3 regions of the Cognatiyoonia sp. IB215446 genome follow, and region 3 is predicted to be linked to each of the others. Evidence: riboswitches for the same ligand, from Rfam matches in the RefSeq annotation. Region 3 holds a riboswitch; each other region holds the start of a gene.

Evidence for each region. Region 3 has a riboswitch for cobalamin ahead of SLH49_RS14940 (DUF1636 domain-containing protein). Riboswitches for the same ligand answer to the same signal wherever they lie in the genome.
Region 1: another riboswitch for cobalamin. It lies ahead of SLH49_RS22100 (alpha/beta hydrolase); the one in region 3 lies ahead of SLH49_RS14940 (DUF1636 domain-containing protein).
Region 2: another riboswitch for cobalamin. It lies ahead of cobW (cobalamin biosynthesis protein CobW); the one in region 3 lies ahead of SLH49_RS14940 (DUF1636 domain-containing protein).

What each region holds. Positions count from the first base shown of each region.
Region 1 covers NZ_JAXBMD010000014.1:2,383-6,512, forward strand. Annotated here, with positions in the region: gene SLH49_RS22095 (NnrU family protein) at 1-638, shown strand, start outside; gene SLH49_RS22100 (alpha/beta hydrolase) at 690-1,628, opposite strand; cobalamin riboswitch at 1,611-1,817, opposite strand; gene SLH49_RS22105 (imelysin family protein) at 1,970-3,232, opposite strand; gene SLH49_RS22110 (hypothetical protein) at 3,247-3,726, opposite strand; gene hemP (hemin uptake protein HemP) at 3,723-3,890, opposite strand; gene SLH49_RS22120 (hypothetical protein) at 3,890-4,054, opposite strand.
Region 2 covers NZ_JAXBMD010000001.1:415,209-419,338, reverse strand. Annotated here, with positions in the region: gene smc (chromosome segregation protein SMC) at 1-1,547, opposite strand, end outside; cobalamin riboswitch at 1,783-2,000, shown strand; gene cobW (cobalamin biosynthesis protein CobW) at 2,205-3,263, shown strand; gene SLH49_RS02090 (GNAT family N-acetyltransferase) at 3,260-3,709, shown strand; gene cobN (cobaltochelatase subunit CobN) at 3,758-4,130, shown strand, end outside.
Region 3 covers NZ_JAXBMD010000003.1:157,832-161,961, forward strand. Annotated here, with positions in the region: gene SLH49_RS14925 (iron ABC transporter permease) at 1-42, opposite strand, end outside; gene SLH49_RS14930 (ABC transporter substrate-binding protein) at 98-1,033, opposite strand; gene SLH49_RS14935 (ABC transporter ATP-binding protein) at 1,030-1,830, opposite strand; gene SLH49_RS14940 (DUF1636 domain-containing protein) at 1,827-2,222, opposite strand; cobalamin riboswitch at 2,345-2,560, opposite strand; gene SLH49_RS22390 (hypothetical protein) at 2,987-3,142, opposite strand; gene SLH49_RS14945 (hypothetical protein) at 3,329-4,096, opposite strand; gene SLH49_RS14950 (PIG-L deacetylase family protein) at 4,124-4,130, opposite strand, start outside.

The sequences.
Region 1 (4,130 bases), on a different contig from region 3:
CCTTTTTTGTCACGCATTCTTTGCCTGTCAGGCCACCCTTGCGACCCATTCTGGTGCGGGCGCTTGGCCCGCGTGGGTTCGGTTTGGCCTACGGGGCATTGTCATTGGGTGCCTTGACATGGTTGATCATTGCCGCGGGACAGGCACCCTTTGTCCCCCTTTGGTCTTGGGCGCCTTGGCAAAATGGTGTTGCACTGATCCTGATGGGACTGTCTTGCATCATCTTCAGCCTGGGGCTTGGACGCCCAAATCCGTTTTCCTTTGGCGGCGCGCAAAATTACCTATTCGACCCACAGCGACCGGGCATTGTGCGCCTGACACGCCATCCTCTGCTGACAGCACTTGCAGTGTGGGCGCTGGCCCATCTGATCCCGAATGGTGATCTGGCGCATGTGATCCTGTTTGGTGTCTTCGCAGGTTTTGCCAGCTTTGGTGGGCTGCTTGTTGATCGCCGCAAACGCCGCGAGATGGGGCAGGGGTGGCAGATGCTCAAAGATGACATGGGCCGTCAGGCTCATGCGGTTGCTTTCATGTCAGCACCGGTCAGCGATGCTTTGCGCATCGTTGTTGCTGGTTTTGTTTATGTGGGGCTGCTGTGGCTCCACCCACGCGTGATCGGCGTCAATCCGATTATTTGACCTAACCTTTGTGCAAGCCAGCACGTCTCAGTGACCAGTACGCGGACTCTGTCAATCAGTTGTCCCGTTTTCCGAAATGAAATCGACGATGCTGGGCAGCACCATATCGTGCAGCGGTAGCGTGGGGTCGTAGTAGTCGGCGAGAGGATCCCCAGGGACCGCCTCTTTCAGCATATGGGTCCCGCCAGGCAGGTTTACGCGCCGCGCCTGCTGCATCGCACCTTTGAGCAGGTTCGCATCATCCAGGCTGACTTGCACGTCTGCATCACCTTGCATGATCAGCGCGGGACCATTCCAGTCTGCGGCGATAGCAGTAGGATCGTAGGAAAAGAGATCAATCATATAGCGCTGGAGGCTGGGTGAAAAAAGCGACTGCAAGACCGGCGATATGTCGGTTGGATCGCGGCCTGTGCCAGCTTCCAGGTCGGTCACGATAGACCTGATTTCCGGCATGATTGGCGCATTGGCCGGATTGGCTTCAAACTGCGCGATCATCAACTGCCCGACAGGTCGCCCGGGTGTTGCAAGAAGGATCAGACCGCAAAGGCTGGCAGGCGGGTCCTTTGCCGCTACCAAGGCCACCAGCCCGCCTTCGGAATGTCCGGCAATCCAGACGCATGGCGCAATCTGGGAAGCACGGTTCACCCAGCCGCGCAAATCATCGGCATAGGCCGCAATGGTGACATCGTTTGGATCAGCGATGGCCGCCTCGCTGCCAAAGAAACCGCGCTTATCGATGCGCAATGATGCGATACCATGCACCGCCAACCCTTCGGCGAGTAGCTTGTAGGTATCAGTGGCGAGCCCGGACTGGGGAGAATTCCCATCGCGGTCGGTCGGCCCTGATCCCGGTACAATCACCACAGCATGCGCTGCACCTTCCGGTGCGATCTGCTCTGCCTCCAGCGGCCCTGGCGGTCCGGGAATCTGGACTGCCTCCGCCATTGCGGAGGCGGGAAGAAAGAGCAGAAGAAGATATCGCAATCGCATGGCGGTTTCCTTGCTCGCGGGTCATAGCTTTGCCAGGCCTTCGTTACTGGCGCTCTGGTGCGTCATTGGTCATTCCGGCTTCGCTCACCGCTTGCAGTTGCGGGGACAGCCGCAGATTTAGATCTTGAGTGCTCACTGCGTTCTCTTTTCATCCGACGCACTTGATGCGCCAGAACCGAAGTAAATTTTGGATAATTTTAGCGATGGTAATGTCAAGTAGCGGCGCACGCATTCACCCAAAGCTTTTTGAAGAAGATGCAACGACCAAATACCAACTTGCTCAAAAGAGAAGGGGCGGTGCCACCAAAGCACCGCCCCGGTTTTCGAGCTTTTTAGGTCAGTTATTGAAAAACGGCTTCTGGATTATCGAGGCTGTCCGATCCTTCGATTTCGATCCCATCGGCGCCCAGAACGGCGATGACGCGTTCGATGGACCGCGTTTGGTCGATCAGCCCGTTCACGCCGCCCATGATCAAAGCTTCGCCGGCATCATTGCCACGCGCAAGCATCATATCATAGGTAAAGCCCGCCTCGGCCGCAGTTTTGATGCGGCCCAGGGCCATCACGGCATCGGACAATTTCGCTTTCATTTCCATATCCAGCGCAGGATCGGCTTCGGCCACCAGATCGGAAAGCGATGGTCCGCTTACCACGGTGCCGTCGATGCCCGTATAACTGCCAAGATAGACAGACTGGATGCCCACACCATTGTAGAAGTGATCATTATGCGTGTTGTCGGCAAAGCAAGAATGCTCTTCCTCGGGATCGTTGAGCATCACGCCAAGGCGCATCCGCTCACCAGCAGTTTCGCCGTAAGAAAGCGAGCCCATACCGGTTAGCATTGCAGCAATGCCTGCATCAGCGTCGGCCATCAATTCAGCGCGGGCCGCACCACCATCAGTCCATTGCGCGGCCATCCATTCCAAATCTGAGATCAGGAGGTCGGTTGCCGCCACCAGATATTCCGCGCGGCGGTCGCAATTGCCGTTCGTGCAAGCATCGCCCTGCGCATAGTCTGTCCAGGGGCGGTTGCCTGCGCCCGCCCCGTGCCCGTTGAGGTCCTGCCCCCACAGAAGGAACTCAATCGCGTGGTATCCGGTGGCGACATTCGCCTCCACCCCGTCCGCCTCTTGGAGTGTGTCTTCCAAAAGTGCGGGCGTGATAGTGGATGCATCCACAGTCTCACCAGACAGCGTGAAAGACGCATTGGCGATCACATTCAGCGTCGCTGCGGCGTTCTCATCCGTTGGACCACCGTAAGAGGCATCTACGTAATCGATCAGCCCTTCATCGAGTGGCCACGCGTTCACCTTGCCTTCCCAATCATCGACGATGGCATTGCCGAAGCGGAAAACCTCAGTCTGCTGGTAAGGAACGCGGGCGGCAAGCCAAGCTTCCTTCGCGGCCTCCAGGTGCTCCGCCGACGGATCGGCAACAAGCGCGTTGATCGCAGTTTGCAGCACTTTCGCAGATGTTAAGCTGTCAGTATATTTTGCGGCCGCCATATCGGCATAAGTGTCGAGGACGTCCGTTTTTTCGACCGCCAGAGCAGGCGTCGCAAGTGCCAGACAGAGTGCCGTTGACGCGAGATACGTGGATTTCATGAGGTTTTTCCCTGTTAGTGAAGTACTGGTTGATGAATTGGCTTCTTCGCGACCGCTTTGGGCGCGGCGAGGTTCATTTGTTTGAGCGCGAGGCCGAAATCCGCGGCTAGGCTGGTCAGGGCAGGGGCCATGTCGGGACGGACCAGCAGCATAGCGATCATCATGGCATCTTCACGCTCTCCGTCTGCGGCGCTCGCCACGAAATGGGCAAAGCTGGCCTCATCGGCACCAACACAGCGGCAATTTAACCCATGGCGGCAAAGCGGGCGGCGTCCGTGCCGAACACACATGCTGCAAAGCTCTGCAAAGGCGGCAACCGCATTGTGCCCGCGTCCTCTTCCCAGCGTGTTGATCAGGTCATTCATGACGTTCGTTTGCGTCTCTGGACCTTCGCACCACATGCGCAGGTAGATAACAGCAGCGGCTGTCAGCCCGTCAAAATCATCAATAACAGCAACAGTGGCCGCGCCACGATGTGCAAGGGACGCATTCATTTTGTCAGGATCAACTTGCCCGCGCGTGTGATACGCAAGACATAGACTTGATCGTCCAGCACGATATTGGCCTGGCCTTCATCACTGACCATATCGCGCGCATCAAAGCAGGGCAGATGTTGGGTAGGTTGCGTCGGTTGCGGCATCATCTTTGGCATACCCATCACAGCCGCCCCTCACGTCCGGCGCAGCGGTCAAGCATCCATTCCAGCTGCAATCCCGCACGGCTGCCATCGTGTTGCAACGCTTCGAGGAGCTCGGCCTTGGTCGGCACCGAGAGCTGGTCGTCCTGTTTGGTCGTTTTCGAGCTGTCCAATGGTTTGGGCATGACGAGAAGTCCTTTCATCGGGTGATTTGTCGGGCTTCCCCTGCTGCGAACACGGGTGGCTGGAAGATGAGTCCAA
Region 2 (4,130 bases), on a different contig from region 3:
AGGTCAAGGACCTGCCCGCCCTCGGCGGTGTCGCGTTCCACCAGCTTGGCCAATGCGGCCACCTCGGCGCGCAGCGCATTTGCCTCGCCTTCCGCCTCCGATCGCAAAGCGCGCGCTTCGCTTTCGCGTGATTGGGTTTCGGCGCGCGCTGCTTCGGTGGCCACGAGCGCTGTATCGGCGGCCTCAGCGGCCGCGATCGCCGCCTTTTCGGCCTCACCGGCACTTGCAAAATCGGCCTCGGCCTTTGTCAGGTTCGCGCGCGCCTCATCCATGGCTGCCTTGGCACGCGCGGCCTCAGCCTCGCTTTTTTCCAACGTCGTGCGACTATCATCCAGCAAGCGCTGTGCGGATTGATGCCGCGCCGCCAGACGCGCCACATCCTCTGTCATCCGCGCCGTATCAGCCTCGCGTTCCTGCAACACACCCGCCGCCTCGCGTGCTGCCACCTGTGCTGCATCCAGCCGCTTGTCATGGCCCTCTCCGGCCTTCGTGATTTCCCGCGCTTCCCATTCAAGCCGTTCAATCGTCTCGCCCGCATCCTTGTTCAGTCCAGCCTCACGCTCCATATCGCGACCGAGCTGGTCGATGCGGGCGCGCAGCGTCTCGATCATATCAAGCGCACGCTGTTCCTGATCCTTTAGCGTATCCCGTTGCACCTGCAGGCGCTGCAGAACCGCTGCCGCAATCGCCTCTTCCTCACGCAAGGGGGGCAGCGCATCTTCCGCCCCCTGACGCGCTTTGCCGGCCTCGCGCGCCGCTTTTTCAGCCTGCGCTGCCGCGGTTGTCCGCTCGCGCAACTGCTCGGACGCGGCCAAAAGCGCCTCGTCGGCCTCTTTCCAGCGGCGGTAAAGCAACATGCCCTCCGCCTTGCGCAGCTTCTCCCCGATCTCGCGATAGCGCGCGGCCTGTTTGGCCTGCCGGGCCAGTTGCGCAAGCTGTGAGGCCAGTTGTTCGATCACGTCATCAACGCGCGTGAGGTTCGTCTCGGCCCCTTTCAACTTCAGTTCCGCCTCATGACGCCGCTGATAAAGGCCCGAAATCCCGGCTGCCTCTTCCAGAATACGGCGGCGCGCCTTGGGTTTCGCGTTGATCAGTTCCGCGATCTGCCCCTGCCGGACCAAGGCGGGCGAATGCGCCCCGGTGGAGGCATCGGCAAACAGCATCTGCACATCCCGTGCGCGCACGTCCTTTGCTCCAACCTTATAGGCCGAGCCCGCATCGCGCGTGATCCGACGAATGATCTCCAGATTATCGCTGTCGTTGAACGCCGCCGGGGCCAGCCGTTCTCCATTATCGATGATCAGCGACACTTCGGCAAAGTTCCGGGCAGGCCGGGTGGAGGCACCGGCAAAGATCACATCTTCCATGCCCCCGCCGCGCATGGCCTTGGGGCGGTTTTCACCCATGACCCAGCGCAAGGCTTCCAAGAGGTTCGACTTTCCACAACCATTGGGGCCGACCACGCCCGTCAGACCATCCGCGATGATCAGATCGGTTGGATCAACAAAGCTTTTAAAGCCATTCAGTCGGAGCTTGCTAAACCGCACGCGATGTCCTGCTCTTGATTCCCTCAAGTTGACAAATTCTGTCCCTTCGCGATGGCGCGAGTCAACGCGGGTACGCTAGATAAGGCCAAAACCGGCCACTTATCCACAAGATATTGAACCTCACCCCTTCATCATGGTCCAAAAAACCCCCGCCGGAGGCATCCGACCTGTCAAGCAAAGCCGCCCGCTGCCCTGTAAGCGTCGCTTTCCACCTTGACCCTTCTGCCTCCAAAGGCGCACACATAACGCGTATGGTTCCCCGCCGATGCCCAGCATCAGGGGATGAAATGGGAATGTGGACGGGTCGATCTACCTCAGAGACCTCAAGCCACAGCCGCCCCCGCGACTGTATGCGGAGAGCGTTTGCGACAATGCCACTGGGGCAATCCCGGGAAGGCCGCAAAATGCCGAGACCCGCAAGCCAGGAGACCAGCCATGCAAAGTAACGCAACCTGCCGTCGGGGATGACGGTAAAGGAGGATCAACATGTCTATCGCATCAGGTGCCGTTCATCGCACCACGCTTAATCCAGCAAGCCCGGCAGCTCACCGCGCACAGGCGGTGTCTTCATTGGATATCAGGCGGACCACGACCGCTTAGTCCCCAAAGCATGCGGCGTGACTGCATGACATCTGACCAAACGCGATAGGACACAACATGCCCGCAAAGATCCCTGCCACCGTTGTCACCGGCTTTCTTGGCGCCGGAAAGACGACCCTCATCCGCCACATGCTGCAAAACGCCGAAGGCAAGAAGATCGCGCTCATCATCAATGAATTCGGCGATCTCGGCGTCGATGGCGATATCCTGAAAGGCTGCGGTGAGGAAACCTGCACCGAAGACGATATCGTAGAGCTTTCCAATGGCTGCATCTGCTGCACCGTGGCCGATGACTTCATCCCGACCATGGAGCAGCTTCTCAGCCGCGAGGACAAGCCCGATCACATCGTCATCGAAACCTCCGGTCTCGCCCTGCCGCAACCGCTGATCCGCGCGTTCAACTGGCCTGGCATCTCTACCAAAGTGACCGTTGATGGGGTCGTGACAGTTGTGGATGGCCGCGCCGTCCATGATGGCCAGTTCGCACATAATGTGGCTGCGGTCGATGCCCAGCGCGCGCAGGACGACAATCTAGATCACGAAACGCCGCTGTCAGAGCTCTTCGAGGATCAGGTCGCCTGCGCTGACATGATCGTCGTAAACAAGGCCGACCTTCTGAACGAAGATGAGGCTGGTGTCTTGACCGACCGCCTCAAAACCGAGTCCCGTGACGGCGTGCAGGTGGTCAAAGCCGCCATGGGCGCGCTTCCGGTCGACGTACTGCTCGGTCAGGGCATCGGGGCCGAAGCTGACCTCGAAAGCCGCCACGAAATCCACCACCATCATCATCACCACGATGACGATGATCACGATCATGAACACGAGCACGGCCATGATGAATTCGAAAGCTTCATCATCACGCGCGGCGAAGTCGCGGATGCAAACGCCTTCGCCGAACAGGTGGCCGACACAATCCGCGCGCATGGTATTCTGCGCCTGAAAGGCTTCGTCGCGGTCGCCGGCAAACCGATGCGGCTGACGCTGCAGGCCGTAGGTCCGCGCGTCGACACCTATTTCGATCAGCCGTTCGGCGATGCCGCGCGCGACACAAGGTTGGTTGTGATCGGTGAGGCCGGGCTTGATCATGCGGCCATCACAGCAGCGCTCGCCGCATGATTATCGTCGAACGGAATGACCCGCACCATCCCGGCGCCAAGGCTTTGCTCGAGCAAAGCCATGCGCTGATGCGCTCACTCTTTCCACCGGAAGAGAACTTCTTCCTCGATTTCGACGCGCTGGTCGCCCCGGATATCCACTTCTTCACCGCCCTTGAAGACGATGAGATCGTTGGCACGGGCGCGCTCAAGACCTGCGAAGGCTACGGCGAAATCAAATCCATGTTCGTCGCCGAAGAGGCGCGCGGCAAAGGCGTGGCCGACGCCATCCTGCGCCAGATCGAGGACCAGGCCCGCGAAGAAAACCTGCCCGTCCTGAAGCTGGAAACCGGTGATGCGTTGGTCGCTGCCCTGAAGCTCTATGTGCGCAATGGATATAAAACCTGCGAAGCCTTCGGCCCCTACATGACGGCAACCCGGTCAGTCTTCATGGAGAAGACGCTGTGAACTGGACGCAAGGCCGTCCCAGACCCCGATCCGGGGCCTCAACCTGAAATGCACCTGCTCGCCGCCACCCCTGGCGCCATCGCTGACGGCACCGAACCGGTTGATCTGAACCAGACACCCGCAGACGTCGTCATCATTTCGGCAGCGGATACAGAACTCGCCGCCCTCTCGGATGCGCGGGCCGAGATGGAGAAGCCGCCCACCCTGCGGCTGGCCAATATGATGCATCTGACCCATCCAATGTCGGTCGATCTGCACCTCGACAATTGCGCCACGAAATCCCGTCTCGTGATTGCCCGTATTCTGGGTGGCGCGGGCTACTGGAAATACGGATTGACCCAATATGCTGCTCGGCTGCACGAGGCTGGCGTCCCCTTCGTGGCCCTGCCCGGTGACGACAAACCGGACCCGGAATTGCGCG
Region 3 (4,130 bases):
CGAGGCCAAAAGCACCGCAAGCCCGCCCAAGACGAACATCATCGTCCTGCTCAAGCGACGGGATTGCTGCCCTGTGCTGACGGCCTCGCTCACGGGCTTATTCGCTCCAGAACGCGTCGGCGAGGGTCTTGATCGCGCGGATATTGCGCGGCCCCGGTGTCGCCTCGACATATTCCAGCGTCACAAAGCGGTCGTTCTTCACGGCATCAATGTCCGCAAAGGCGGGGTTGGACATCATGAAGTCGCGCTTTTCCTCTGCTGTGACCTCACCGTAATTCACGATGACGACGACTTCGGGGTTCCGCTCAACCACCGCTTCCCATGTGACGGTGGCCCAGCTTTTCTTAAAATCATCCATGATGTTGACGCCACCCGCCGCCTCGATCAGCGCGGTCGGCATGGCATAACGCCCGGCAGTAAACGGCGTATCCTCACCGCTGTCATAGACAAAGACGCGCAGCGGCTCGCCCGTTTGCAGCGTTTCCGTGAAGGCAGCAAGATCGGCGCGGTATCCATCGACGAGTTCGGTCGCCGCATCCTCAACATCGAAGATGCGACCAAGGTTCATCAGGTCGGCATACATGTCCTCGATGCTGGCCTTTTCCTTGTCCATTATATGGGTGCAGGATTCGGTGAGTTCGTAGACCTGAATGCCAAACGGCTCCAGCGTTTCGGGTGTGACTTCACCGCCAACTTTCATGCCGTAGTTCCATCCAGCAAAGAAAAAGTCGGCATCGGCGCCCACAAGCACCTCTTTCGACGGGTAGCGCGCGGACAGCTCAGGCAATTCATCGATACCAAACCGCATCTCTTCGTCCAGCGTCTTCCAGCCCGAAATGCCGGTATAGCCCACCATGTTGTCGGCGAGGCCGAGGACCAGCATCATCTCCGTCAGGTTGACGTCGTTTGAGATGGCCCGTTGCGGCGGCGCATCGAAGGTCACCGTGCGGTTGCAGCTTTGCACTGTCACTTCGGCCTGTACGAAGCTCCCGATAAGGGCGAGTGCTGTCGCGCCGTAGATTGCATTCTTCATGATATCGTTTCCTCGGTCTGAAGATGAAAGGTCAGATGATTGGTGTTGCTCGGCGCGAGATGTTCGCGCCGCGCTTGCACATGGAAGGCGTTTGAGACGGCGGCTTCGGACAGCACCTCATCAGGGGTGCCGAACCCAACGGGCCGCCCGTTCTGCAAAAGCAGGATGTGATCGCAGATATCAGCCGCGAGATTAAGATCATGCAGAGAGGTCACAATCGTCAGCGGCAGGTGCCGGATCAGGTCCAGCACCTCAAGCTGATGGCGGATGTCGAGGTGGTTGGTCGGCTCGTCCAGGATCAAAAGGCGCGGTTGCTGTGTGAGCGCGCGGGCCACCATGACCCGCTGACGCTCACCTCCTGAAAGTGTTCCAAGATGGCGATGTGCGAGGCCATGCAGCCCAAGCTGCCCCAACGCGCTATCAATGATCTCCGCATCATGCGCACCGGCACTGCCACCAAAGCCGCGCCGATGCGGGGTGCGTCCTAAAGTGACAATTTCGCGGACCGTCAGGGCGAAGTCGCTGGGTTGTTCCTGCAAAACGGCGGCAATCCGTTGCGCGACCTCTTTCGCGCTGAGGCTCCAGATATCCGCGCCATCAACCTGCACCGCGCCGGTGCGCGGCCGGTGAAACCGGTAGAGCAGGCGCAACAACGTGGTTTTGCCCGCACCGTTCGGACCTACGATGCCCAGCACACCACCCGCAGGCAGATCAAAGCTGGTTGCCTGCAGGATCTGCGGCGCGCCTCGCCCCGGCGACCATGACAGGTCGTGCACGGAAAGATGGGCGGCGGTCACGAGGCTCGCGCCTCGCTTTCCTCAATCGCGACAATCGCTGCGGGGACGCGGGCCAACGTCGACTTGCGCAGCTTGCCGGGCCGGTCCACGGACGAGCACCAGCCGTCATGCAGATAGGCATATTGGCGGGCGAAGGCGACGAGATCATCAATGTCCGTCTCAGGATCGATATCACCGAAAAGATACGTGGCCTTTCGTGTGCCATGATAAGCCACCGTACAAGGACGGTCGCATCCGGCCATGCAAGCCACGCCGGAGATCTCAAAGTCCTCGGTGACAGCGTCGCCCGCGGCCGCCATGGCCTTGCGTAGGCGGTCGATCAGCTCATAGCCCGGACGACATTCGGTGCCCTTGTGCCGACAGGATGTGCAGATTGTAATACGATGTTCCATAAGGCCCTCCGCCTTGGGCGGGGGCAAGGGATACAGAACCATGTTGTCGCGGGTCGTTGAACCGCTTTGCCATCATATGCTCCAGACCAGGCACCCCGCCTGATGGGTGTTGACATGCCGGTGCACGCGGCACCGGTGATGGCAGGTCTCCTGACTTGCGGGTCAATGCTTGCCCCAACCTTCCCGAACCTTTGGCCCAGTGGTGTTTTGGGGTCGCTCACCGCTCACAGTTGCGGGGGCAGTCACGGATTTGGTGCCTTATGGCTACGCCGCACCGTGTTCCCTTTTCATCTTGTCAGCACTTTTGGCGTCCAAGAACCATCGCTGTCAGTGAAATGAAAGTTGCGGGTGGGGTCAATAGGCATTCGTCATGCATGTGGAACCAGCATTGCGAATGAAACTTTTGCCCTCGGGAAGGTATGTCTGTCTAGGACCAGGACCATGAACCGGCAAATGACAAGAGTTGTGGTAGCAACTGCTGAAATGGAAATCTCCGGGCATCGGTTGTAGTGAAGCTAACCAATGCGCCAATGCTGAAGGTGCCTAAATTACCAGAGTTAAAAAGTGTTTTGGAAGAGCTGATGCACCCGAAGGAAACCAACTTGAACCTAGTCTACTTGATCCATGCCCTTTTGGAGTATCTCCGGTCGAATGCCCCACGTTTTGGCGGATGGCAAGGGCCTAACGAGCATTCTAGAAAACCATTTAACTCGTGATGAACTTTCTAACTTACATGGATCACGACGAGGTGTGGAATGAAAAGTTCACGGCCCGTCGCAGGGAGAGGTTCCGGTTGCCGGCTCGAACGCTGCGTTGACGATTGATCGGCTATTGCAACCAACGGCATGAGCAACTTCGCTGATTGCTATGTCACGTTGAAGAAGCAGTCGCTTGGCCTCGCTGATCCGTCGGTGGTTCAGAAAAGCATAATGCTAGCGATACAATTTTGCTCTTCTGGACAGGAGGCTACTTAAATGAAAGGGCGCTGCGGTCCCTTCCAGAAACATCTCTAAGAACGCAAACAACACGAGGACTCGACGGCAACTCGAACAAAAGAGATCCGCATTACCAACTGCTTAACCCCTGGCTAAGATACTACCGACTCATCATAATTCCGGCCAGCCAACTTCATTCCACTGGCTTGCCTGCGCGCGCAACCGGTCCGCAAACCAGTTGGCCAATTGCTTCTCCCGGCCTGAACGCTCCATAGGTTCCGGATTGGTTGCTTCCGCGCCTTCAAAATCTAGCGAAAGCTTGCGAAAGTACCGAATGAAAGCCTCTGATGGCTCCCGTCGCCATGTGTCGAAGCTCAATGGAACATGGGCTGAGTAGATTGCGTCAGAGTATGTCGTCACGACCGACCTCTGCTGGCTAACGGTGAAAGCGCGCTCAAAGAGCCATATGAAATCATCCTGGGTCAACTCGGCGAGACTCTTATGGCCCAATCGCCCTTCATCAATGAAGTTTGAAGTCGCTATCTCGTGCATGAGGCGTCGACCAAGCACGTTAAACCCCATTTCACCTAAAGTGATCTGAAACGCACCTAGGCGCTCGCAAGCGAAGAAGTCTTCGGCATGGATCGGAATTATTGCGCTTGTCGTGATGGCTTCGAGTCGGGTCTTTAACAGCGCGCCAAGTGATGACGCCGGTGTTGTTTCCATTTGCTGCGCGACAACACCGACATCGTACCAATCTGGAGGAAGAAAATTCTCTATGAGGTTTAGGGCGCTCTGTCTGAGTATGGAAACATCCCGTGGTGAAAAATGAATGATATAGGTCACTGGGACGGTGAGTAGATTTAGCTGCGGCAGATCCGTATGCTCTGAAAACAAGCGGTTCAAAGCGCGCTCGTTGTCCGATCGATTATAAAGCATGGCTGTTCTTCTATGTCCTGCGGAGACCTACTGG